DNA from 2 places in the Neobacillus sp. Soil_C_43 genome. Region 1 is predicted to be linked to the other one. Evidence: riboswitches for the same ligand, from Rfam matches in the RefSeq annotation. Region 1 holds a riboswitch; the other holds the start of a gene.
What was found. Region 1 has a riboswitch for S-adenosylmethionine ahead of AC3A54_RS15020 (methionine ABC transporter ATP-binding protein). Riboswitches for the same ligand answer to the same signal wherever they lie in the genome.
Positions count from the first base shown of each region.

Region 2: it holds a riboswitch for S-adenosylmethionine, as region 1 does, so the genes downstream of both, AC3A54_RS16525 (methionine ABC transporter ATP-binding protein) here and AC3A54_RS15020 (methionine ABC transporter ATP-binding protein) in region 1, are expected to answer to the same signal.

Region 1 covers NZ_JBDGJV010000010.1:170,516-176,321, forward strand. The annotation lists gene sufD (Fe-S cluster assembly protein SufD) at 1-694, opposite strand, end outside; gene sufC (Fe-S cluster assembly ATPase SufC) at 716-1,501, opposite strand; gene AC3A54_RS15010 (MetQ/NlpA family ABC transporter substrate-binding protein) at 1,907-2,746, opposite strand; gene AC3A54_RS15015 (methionine ABC transporter permease) at 2,767-3,441, opposite strand; gene AC3A54_RS15020 (methionine ABC transporter ATP-binding protein) at 3,434-4,459, opposite strand; SAM riboswitch class I at 4,620-4,727, opposite strand; gene AC3A54_RS15025 (O-acetylhomoserine aminocarboxypropyltransferase/cysteine synthase family protein) at 4,864-5,806, opposite strand, start outside.
Region 2 covers NZ_JBDGJV010000012.1:136,555-142,360, forward strand. The annotation lists gene AC3A54_RS16505 (zinc-dependent alcohol dehydrogenase) at 1-625, opposite strand, end outside; gene AC3A54_RS16510 (D-lyxose/D-mannose family sugar isomerase) at 894-1,436, shown strand; gene AC3A54_RS16515 (MetQ/NlpA family ABC transporter substrate-binding protein) at 1,547-2,377, opposite strand; gene AC3A54_RS16520 (methionine ABC transporter permease) at 2,396-3,070, opposite strand; gene AC3A54_RS16525 (methionine ABC transporter ATP-binding protein) at 3,060-4,073, opposite strand; SAM riboswitch class I at 4,214-4,319, opposite strand; gene AC3A54_RS16530 (ABC transporter permease) at 4,504-5,649, opposite strand; gene AC3A54_RS16535 (ABC transporter permease) at 5,650-5,806, opposite strand, start outside.

The DNA of each region.
Region 1 (5,806 bases):
ATACAACCTTCGCATTGGCATTAGCAATAACCTCTGAAAGAATGTTTACCACAGAATTAGAAGCTTCAATCGTTGAAATGTAGTTTTCAACATATGTGACAGAGCTATTATCTTCTGCTACCACGATAACATGGTTAAAAAGATTAGCCTCTGCATGGTCGTGAACGTAAACCGCTTGAATAGGTTGAGAGATGACTACGTTCTTTGGAACATATAAGAAGACTCCACCGTTCACAAGTGCCGTATGAAGGGCAGTAAGACGGTGTTCGTCAGCATTAATTGCTTGTGTCATATAGTACTTTTTCAAAAGCTCGCCATGCTCTCTAGCTGCTGTGAAAATGTCTGTAAAGATAACACCCTTACTTTTTAGTTCTTCTGATAAAGATAAAAAAGCAGGGGTTTGATTACGTTGAATATATAGATTCTTATCAGCTGCTTCCAAATCAACTAAAGCTTTTACTTCCTCCGGTAATTCATCAATAGAAGAATAAGCAGCACTTTTAACAGTATGTTGATTGAATTGAGTGAAATTCCATTTATCTATTTTTGTTTTATCAGGTTTTGGCATTGGCAGTTGTTCAAAACTCTCTAATGCTTTGAGTCGGAACTCTTCAAACCAAGCAGGCTCGTTCATTTCTTTCGAAAAGGAGCTTACAAAACCCTTATCAAATGGTAATTTTGTTTCTGTTGTCATTGTAATCCTCCTAACACTCTCTTACGCTTCTTGCCCAACTGTTTCATCTTCAATTCCAAGCTCTTGCTTGATCCAGTCATATCCTTCTGCTTCTAAGCGTTGTGCTAACTCTGGCCCGCCTGATTTCACAATACGGCCCTGCATCATAACGTGCACATAGTCAGGAGTGATATAGTCTAAAAGACGTTGATAGTGAGTAATAACTAGGCATCCGAATTCTTCGCCGCGCATTTCATTGATTCCTTTTGACACAACTTTTAATGCGTCAATATCTAGACCGGAGTCAATTTCATCCAGGATCGCAATTTTTGGTTCTAACATCATTAATTGTAAGATTTCATTACGCTTTTTCTCTCCACCAGAGAAACCTTCATTTAAGTAGCGTTGCGCCATATCAAGGTCCATTTCAAGGAATTCCATTTGCTTATCCATCTTACGGATGAATTTCATTAAAGAAATTTCATTACCTTCACCTAGGCGGCTATTTAATGCTGAACGTAAAAAATCGGCATTGGTTACGCCGTTGATTTCACTTGGATATTGCATTGCTAGGAATAGACCTGCACGAGCGCGCTCATCTACTTCCATTTCAAGAACATTTTGTCCATCTAAAGTAATGTTACCACTAGTTACTTCATATTTAGGGTGACCCATGATTGCAGATGATAAAGTGGATTTACCAGTTCCGTTAGGACCCATAATTGCGTGGATTTCTCCACCTTTTACTTCAAGGTTAACACCTTTTAAAATTTCTTTCCCATCAATTCCTACATGTAAATCTTTGATCGTTAAAGTTGATCCAGCCATATCTATACCTCCGAAAAGAAAGTGTTGTATCTTGCAGACCGTGTTAGGTCTATAACTCTATTCTCATTTTATTCTCATTACAATCTTATAACAAATGAAATGTATTAGCAACTCCTAAACAGTAAAAACAGTACCTCTATTTTCATTAAGTAATTGCTAATTGAGAATAGGAAGTGATTTTTAAAGAATTTTCTGATAAAAAATTCTTATATCCAATTATGTAAAAATACACTCGGTTAAAATCATACCTTATTTTTTTAACTTTTGCCAAGTGAATTTGGGTGTAATATCTCTTCTATTTTTACCCAATCCTAACGTTTCATGTATGACTTCAGAAATAGCAAAAGCCAGTGAATAGCTCACTGACTTTTACTATTTTCTTCATATTTATAAGAGAATCGTTTTTTATTCAGAAACAGGTACAACTGCACCTTTGTATTTTTCAAGGATGAAGTCTTGGATTTCTTTTGAATGAAGTACTTCTACTAGAGCTTTGATTGCCTCTTTATTTTCATCACCTTTACGAACGGCAATGACGTTTACATATGGTGATTCTTTGTCTTCAATTGCAATAGAATCCTTCACTGGGTTTAATCCTGCATCAATTGCGTAGTTAGAGTTGATCAATACTGCATCACCTTCACCATTATTGAAAATCTGTGGTAAAAGCTTCGCTTCATAGTTCGCATCAAATTTTAGGTTCTTTGGATTTTCTACTACGTCTTTTAATTCTGCTTTTGTTTTATCAATGCCTTCTTTTAACTTAATTAAGCCTTGTGCTTCTAGTAAAGAAAGTAGACGGCCATGGTCAGCTACAGAGTTACTCATGATTAAGTGAGCACCCTTTGGAAGGTCACTTAACTTTTTATATTTTTTAGAATAGACACCGATTGGCTCGATGTGAATGCCGCCAGCGTTAACAAATCCGTAGTTAAATTCTTTATTTTGAGATTCTAAGTAAGGGATGTGCTGGAAGTAGTTTGCATCTAATTCTTTTGAAGCCAATGCTTTGTTTGGTAAAACATAGTCAGTGAAAGTTGTGATTTCTAGGTCGATTCCTTTTTCTTTTAATAGCGGTTTTGCTTGTTCTAAAATTTCAGCGTGCGGCACAGTTGAAGCTCCAACTACTAATTTAGTAGTGCCACCCTTTTCTGAAGTACCCTCAGATTTTTCTTCTGATTTACCGCAAGCTGCAAGAGCTAGGGCTAATGTTAAAGCTAGTAAAACGGATAACCATTTTTTCATGTTGAACTCTCCTTTTATTTTTATCTTTTATCTAATTTTGAAGTGATGAGATCACCAATTAACTGAATGATAAACACAATAATTAAAATAATGACGGTAGCGACAAATGTGACGTCATTTTGATTTCGTTGGAAACCATAGTTGTAGGCAAGGTTTCCTAACCCACCTGCACCAATCGCTCCTGCCATTGCTGTGTAACCCACAAGAGCAATAGCTGTAACGGTAATACCGGAAATGAGAGCTGGCATGGATTCTGGTAGTAGTACCTTCCAAATGATCGTGCTTGTTGTTGCTCCCATTGATTTAGCAGCTTCAATGACTCCTTTATTAATCTCTCGAAGACCAATCTCCACCATCCTTGCATAAAAAGGGGCTGCCCCAATAATCAGTGCCGGCAAGGCCGCATCTTCTCCGATCATCGTTCCTAATAAGAAGGTGGTGAACGGGATTAATAATACAATTAAAATGATGAACGGAATGGAACGAAAAATATTAACGATTCCACTAATAATCGTATTAATCGGTTTATTCTCCCACAGATTCCCTTTCGTTGTTAGGAAAAGAAGTAAACCTAAGATTGTCCCCAAGATAAAGGTAACGAGAACCGAAATAGCTGTCATATAAACGGTGTCTTTCGTTGCGTCCCACATCATGAGCCAATCGACATTTTCAAAATATTTTCCACTATTATTCATTTGTTACCACCTCCAAACCAACCTGCTGGGAACGAATAAAGTCTATGGCTTTGTTCACTTCTTTTTCGTCACCATCAAGATGAATAAAGAGAGTTCCATATGAACCACTTTGTGTTTGCGAAATTTTCCCCTGCAGGATATTTACTGTAACCTCATGGTGTCTAATTAAATTAGTGATGAGCGGCTGCTCAGCTGACTCGCCAATGAAAGTCAATTGAACGACCTGACCAGAATGATACCGTGCCAGCAAATGTTCCGCTGTTTCTTTTGTTTCTTCAGGCTCTGTCACCTGTTGAACAAATCGTTTCGTGATTTGCTGCTGCGGATTACGGAACACATCCAAAACGGAACCAAGCTCAACTACACGGCCGCTTTCCATCACAGCAACCCGGTGGCAAATTTTTCGAATAACATGCATTTCATGTGTAATCAACACAATGGTCAGACCTAGTCGCTTATTGATATCGACTAATAAATCCAAAATGGAATCGGTTGTCTGAGGGTCCAGTGCTGAAGTTGCTTCATCACAAAGTAAAACCTTTGGATTATTAGCAAGGGCTCTCGCAATCCCTACCCGCTGCTTTTGTCCCCCACTCAATTGAGAGGGATAGGCGTTTTCACGTCCCTCAAGCCCGACGAGTTTGATGAGCTCATTGACTCTTTTCTGTCTTTCCTGTCCCTTTATACCTGCAATTTCCAGTGGAAAAGCAATATTTTCACTTACTGTTCTTGACCAAAGTAAGTTGAAATGTTGAAAGATCATACTGATTTCTTGACGTGCTTTACGAAGCTCACTGCCCTTAATTTTTGAAATGACACGACCAGCCACTGTGACTGATCCATCGGTTGGTAGCTCCAACCCATTAAGCATTCGAATTAGCGTACTTTTTCCGGCACCACTATATCCGATGACTCCGAAAATTTCCCCCTCTTGAATTTCTAAATTCACGTCATCGACCGCTTTTAGCTGGCCTTGTTTGGAAGGAAAAATCTTACGGACGCTTTTTATTGAAATCATTTGAATCACCCGCTTCTATCCTATTTACCTAAAATTCAGAAAGTATCTACTATAACCTGACATACCTATAGAATTTGACTGTACCCCTGAAAAGATTCTATTTTAGAAAAATAAAAAGCCTTTCTGCACGGGCAGAAAGGCATTAGTAAAATAGACCTTTCTCCCATCTCCCAAAGCAAACGCTTTGTGTGAATTGGCACCATTTCAATGTAACATTGACGGTTGCCGGGCTTCATCGGGCACATCCCTCCACCTCTCTTGATAAGAGCTTACAGCATTCTATATTCAATTAACACGTTAATCAGTTTAAGTAGTTATTTTAGTACGAAAGCTATCGTATCATGGATAAAAAAGGGTGTCAATAAAAAAATCTATTAATTCTTACTTATTGGATGAGGAAAATTTTAGGCATTTGCTTTGACAGATGCCAATCCCGTTGCTGTCTCAATCGCAGATTCAAGATCATCAATTAAGTCTTCGACATTTTCAATCCCAATAGAGAGACGGATTAAGTCCTCCGATACACCTGCTGCCTTCAAACCTTCTGCATCTAATTGCTGATGGGTGGTACTAGCTGGGTGAATGATTAGACTTTTTGAATCGCCAACATTAGCCACATGTGCCCATAAGGATAGAGAATCAATGAGCTTCGCTCCTGCTTCCTTCCCACCTTTAATTCCAAAAACAACCATGGAGCCAGCACCTTTAGGTAAATATTTTTTCGCTAATTCATAGTCCGGATGTGATGGATGACCCGGATAGGATACCCATTCTACTGCTGGATGGTTTAATAAGTAGTCCACAATCGTTTTCGTATTGGCTACATGCTCTTTCATCCGAACATGCAGGGTTTCAAGGCCTAGTGTAAATTGGAATGAATTTTGCGGGCTCAGTGCCGGACCGAGATCACGCAATAACTGTACACGCGCTTTTACAATATACGCTACAGCGCCCAATGCTTCTGCATAGACAAGATCATGGTAGCTTGCATCCGGAGTCGTAAAGCCAGGGAATCTAGAAGAGTTCCAGTCAAACTTCCCACCATCAACAATTATGCCGCCCGTTGATGTCCCATTACCTAATAACCACTTTGTTGCCGAGTGAACAACAATGTCTGCCCCGTACTCAATTGGTCTGCATAAGTATGGTGTCGCAAAGGTGTTGTCGATAATTAATGGGACACCTGCCTCGTGTGCAATATCAGCCACTTTTTCAATGTCTAATACACGTAAGCTTGGGTTACCAATTGTTTCTGCAAAGACTGCCTTTGTTTTTGGTGTAATCACTGCTCTGAAGTTCTCTGGATTATCCGAATCGACAAATTTAACGTTAATTCCGTACTTTGGA
Region 2 (5,806 bases), on a different contig from region 1:
ATGGCATTTTATACGTATGTGTTGCCCCATATTTCTTTGCCAGCTCTAGTTTTTCGTCAAATAAATCAGTGACCACTAAATTTCTCGGGCTGTATAAATTGACCACCTGTGTTAAAGCAAGACCGCTTACACCCTGTCCCATAATTAACACATTCTTATTCGGCGAAATGTCTGCATTCTCAGCCGCAGATAACAAAGCCGGCAACACCTCAATTAGTGAACCTTCAATTAAAGGAAAATCCTTTGGCAAGACTTTTACAGCAAAGGGACTGCAGCATACATACTCTGCAAATGCTCCCCAGACATACCGTAAGGCAACATGATCTCCTTCTTTAATCCCGATAATATTTTTCCCTACCTTATCAACTACTCCTGCAACCTCATGCCCCAATCTAGTGGGATACGTGATAAACTCAGGTTCTCGCGCTCCACGATATACCTCTACGTCACTACCACAAATGCCCACCCACTTTACTTTAATTCTAACTTCGTTATTGGCAGGTTCAGGAATTTTTGCCCTTTTTACTTCAATACTTCCTACATCTGTCATAACAGCGCAAAGCTGTGTGCCTGGACCATCATATTCAATTAGTTCCATTGGAGGCACTGTCATTTTTCTTACCATTTTATCCATCCCCTATTTTCTTAATTATCAGTTTTGTAAACACTTTCATTTTCTATTGTTAGTTTACGTGAATGGTATCTCTTCTTCCATGACGACAATACACATGAATTTAACCAAAATTCAGTTTCACTAGATCTCTGGTTAAATCATTTTTGATTATATGAATTTTGGTTAAACAGACCTGTATATTAGGCATGGATGTTATTTATGATTGGATTAATACTGAAATTAAGAGGCTAATCATTGTTTTTAATGAGGAGGAAACAAAATGAAACAAGCGGAATATGACTTAATTCGTTGTGAAAGTTTGGAGTATCTTAATAAAGCAGGAATTGTATTGACAGCTAAAGAAGTTGAAGACTTTGAAGTTGCCGACTTTGGTCTTGGTAGAATTCGTGAATTTGGATTACAACTAGTTGTATATGTCAATACTGATCGCTGTTGTGCAAAAGATTTAATTCTGTTACCTAGACAAACATGTCCTGAACATATTCATCCGCCTGTTGGGGAATATATAGGGAAAGAAGAAACCTTTAGGTGTCGCTATGGTACGGTCTATTTATATGTACCTGGGTTGAAGAGCGAACATCCACATGCAACAATTCCTGAGGATAAAAAAGAGCACTTTACCGTTTGGCATGAAGTTGAACTAAAGCCGGGACAACAATATACCCTATTACCTAATACCCCCCACTGGTTCCAAGCTGGCCCAGAAGGAGCAGTAGTTTCAGAGTTTTCTACAAAGAGCTTAGACGAGTATGATATCTTTATTGATCCAGAAATTAAGAGAATACCGGTTCTTGAAGATTAAGCAAGGAGCTACTCCTAGAGTTTTCAATTTGGTTTTAGCTGTTTTCTTATAGTTAAAAAGGACGCATGTAAAGGCGTCCTTTTTCTATACTTATATTAAACCGTTTTGAACTATTTCTTCATCCACTCAGGTTTCCCAAAGCCCTTGAACTTCTCATCAATGACTTTTTCGAAGTCTGCAGATTCGACGACTTCTTTAATATCTTTTGCAAGCTGAGAATCTTTGTTTTCTGTTTTTACTGCAACTATATTGCGATATGAATCTAGCATATTCTCCATTGCAAGTGCATCAAGCAAGTTCATTTTTGCTGCTAACGCGAAGTTTCCAGGTACAGCAGCTAAATCGACACTGTCCACAGAACGTGGAAGCTGACCAGCTTCAATTGCCTGGAATTTCAAGTTTTTCTTATTATCAACAATGTCCTTCTCAGATACTTTCAACGGGTCGGCACTTTCTTTAATTGTAATTAAGCCTTCATCACGAAGCGTATTTAAGGCACGAGCCGCGTTTGTTGGGTCATTCGGAAGCGTAACCGTTGCCCCGTCTTTTACATCATCCAATGACTTGTATTTCTTAGAGTAAAGCCCCATTGGTGCAGTTGGAACAGAAATCAGTGCAGACAGCTTCATGTTGTTTTCCTTTGCGAAATTCTCTAGATAGATAGAATGCTGGAATAGGTTTGCTTGGATGTCCCCATTATCTAATGCTTTGTTTGGCTGAATGTAATCGCTGAATTCTACAATCTCAACTTTGTAGCCCTTCTTTTCTAAACCAGGAACAATTGCTTCCTTCAACATATCACTGTACGGACCAGCAGTAGCCCCTAATTTAATGTCCTTTGATTTTGCCTCTGCTTTGTCTTTGCTTTCTGAACTGCTGCCGCAAGCTGCTAACGCACCCACGACTAAAACTAAGACCATTGCTAAAAACCATTTTTTCATGACTTTTTCCTTCTTTCTTTATCTTCTTTTATCGACAACTTTGGCAATGTAATCACCAAGCAGTTGAATAACCTGAACTAAAACTATTAATATAACAACAGTGGCAATCATGATGGTATTGTCATAGCGGTAATATCCAAAGCGAATCGCTAAATCTCCAATTCCACCGCCGCCCACTGTACCGGCCATGGCCGAAAATCCGATTAAACTAATAAGGGTCAACGTAATACCCGAGATAATTCCTGATCTTGCTTCAAGGAGCAGAACATCTTTTATTATCATGGTTGGCGTCGCTCCCGCCGCAATTGCCGCTTCGATGACCCCTTTATCGATTTCCCTTAATGCTGATTCGACGATACGGGCAAAGAACGGAATGGCTGCTACCGATAACGACACGCTTGCGGCTGTCGGTCCAATCGTCGAACCAACAATGAAGTTGGTTAATGGAATTAACGCAACCAGCAAAATAATAAAGGGAATAGACCGGATTAAGTTAACCAGGAATCCCATGATCACTTGAATAAATCGATTTTGTAAAAACAAACCTTTATCGGTGACAAATAACAAGATTCCCACTGGAAGGCCAATGACAATGGCGATCGCTAAGCTAATCACAATCATATAAATCGTCTGCATAAAAGCCGTATTGATATCTGGAATTAATTCCACCAGATGCTGAAAATCAAAGCCCATTATGTAACACCTCCACTTGCGCTGCCCGGTCCTCGATGTATCGAAGGGCAGCGGTCACTTCCTCCTTCGCACCTTTCAGTTCCATAATGAAAATGCCCAAGGGCAGTTCTTGTATGTATTCAATGGAACCATGTAGGAAGTTCCCTTTTACGCTGAATTTCTGCAGCATATCTGAAATGACACCCTCACCGGCGACTTTTCCTTTAAACAGCACCTTGATAATCGGCCCTTCACAGCTAGTGAGGATGGATTCCGGAACGTCAAAGGATACCACGCTATCAATAAACTCTTTGGTAAGTTCCGCTTTAGGGTTGGCGAAGATGTCGTAAACCGTTCCCTCTTCAATGACCATCCCATTTTGCATAATGGCCATTCGGTGGCAAATTTCTTTGACTACATTCATCTCATGCGTGATAAGAATAATCGTAATGTTGAGTTCCTTGTTGATCTTTTTTAATAGATTCAAGATCGACTTGGTCGTGGTCGGATCAAGGGCGGAGGTTGCCTCATCACATAAGAGGACCGTTGGATTGTTGGCCAAGGCACGCGCAATCCCTACCCGTTGCTTTTGCCCTCCGCTCAGCTGGGCTGGATACACATCGCGCTTATCCGCAAGCCCCACCGTTTCAAGTAATTCCAAGACACGTGTGCTGATTTGGTTCTTCGGATAGTTGGCCGCTTTCAGCGAAAAAGCAATGTTCTCATACACCGTCTTCTGGCTGATGAGGTAAAAGTGTTGAAAAATCATACCAATCTTTAGCCGTGCTAGGCGGAGCTTCTCCCCTTTTAAGGAAGTAAGGTCCGTCCCATCGACGGTAATAGTGCCTGAAGTCGGTTGCTCCAATAAGTTGATGCAGCGGAGCAACGAGCTTTTTCCGGCGCCAGAGTAGCCGACGATGCCATAGATTTCGCCTCGTTGAACCGTTAAAGAAACGTCATCGACTCCCTTGACCGTGCCGTTTTTTGTTTTATATTCCTTTGTTAACTGCCGTATTTCAATCATAATGATGACCTCTTTTTTCATAAGCGATATTTTAAATTAATGGCCGTTCCCCAAGAAAGTGAGTCCGATTCAGTAAGTTTTTCACGCAAAAAATGCTCCTTTCAACTGAAAGAAGCATCGAAATACAAACAATTATTTCAAGCTTATCTTTCAGAATGAAAGTCATTCTGCTGGAATTGGCACCTTCCCAATTAGGGGGTTGCCGGACGTCATAGGGCCAAGTCCCTCGGTCACTCTCGATAAGAATTATTAGTTTTTTTTAACATTTTCGATATTACTAATCTATTTTTATTTTGTCAATCATCAGAAAATACTATTTTGAAATTGTAAGTGTTTCCATTATTATCAAGTCAACTATTTAGGGCGTCTAAAAAAATTTCGGGGACAGTCCCCCGGCGCTTTAGCGCAACGGGGGACTGTCCCCAAATTTTTATATAAAGTTCTGTGTCGTGTTGTTTCTGCTAAAGCGATAGACGGCTAGTAAGAAAAAGGCTACTGCAAAGGCGAACAGGATGATGAAGTGTAAATACAAGCTGCTCAAGGAGCTTCCTTCCTGTAGTTTGGTTAATGTATCTAACGTCCAGCGCTGTGGCAGGAACTCTGCTATTTTTTGTAAGGATGTAGGCATAACTTCCACTGGCCAGAAGCAGCCGGACAGCATGACGGTTGGTGTGATAATTAAATTTTGCAATGCCCCTGCTGCACTCCGGTTGTTTGCGAAAGAGATGATGACAAGCGATAATCCTACAGCAATCAAGGAAAATAGTAACATCACGAAGGCCGCTTCCCAGAAGGACATGCCGATGCCAATATGGAACATATTTCTCATGATGGTAAGCGTAATTAATACCTGTATCGTCATCACAATCATGTTGACGATGACATTGGATAATAGATACTTTCTAGCATTAATTGGCGTCGATAATAAGCGGAAATAGGTTCGCTGTTCTTTTTCCAACAGAATGATCTCAGACATATTCCCCGCTGACATCAGCATGATCATGATCAGGAAACCAATCGTTTGATTGGTCATATTCTTATTTTCCGATGAATCCTCTAATGAATGGGTGGCGAGCGTAAAGGTGGATTGCTGATAGTCCTTATACATTTGCTCAAACATCGGTTGATTCCCATCGGCCGCCCGACTAATCGTCGCGATATTATTGATATATTGATATAAATAGGATTTCACGAAGCCTGTAACGGCAGCCCCTTTGATGGAACTAAGCTGGATATGTGCTGGCGTACCGTTCAACACGCTTTCCGAGAAGCCTTTTTCAAAGGTGATGACACAGTCCAGTTTACCGGATGTAATCTGGTCCTGTACCTTTTCCGCATCGACCTCAGAAACCTTCACATTCTCTAACCCCTTGAGAAAATGGATTGTATCGTCCGTCACCTCACTCTTGTCTTGATTGACGACGCCTACATGTAGAAGGGCTTTCTGTTCCCCACCATAGGCAATAAACGCAATGAAAATCCCCACTAACGGCATAAACAGATACATGATAATGTTTTTCTTATTGCGAAACGTCTTACTTAATGTGTTTTGAATTAACCAGAGGACATCCTTCATTTATAGCCCCTCCCGTCTTTGTAAAGAGATTACTGCCACTAGTAAAAAAAGGAGTGACCCAGACAAATTAATCGTGATCGCTGGGACGGCTGCAGATAGGTCATTCGCATAAATCAATTTCGTTAAACCCGAGTTCATCCAGGTGAGAGGGGAAAGC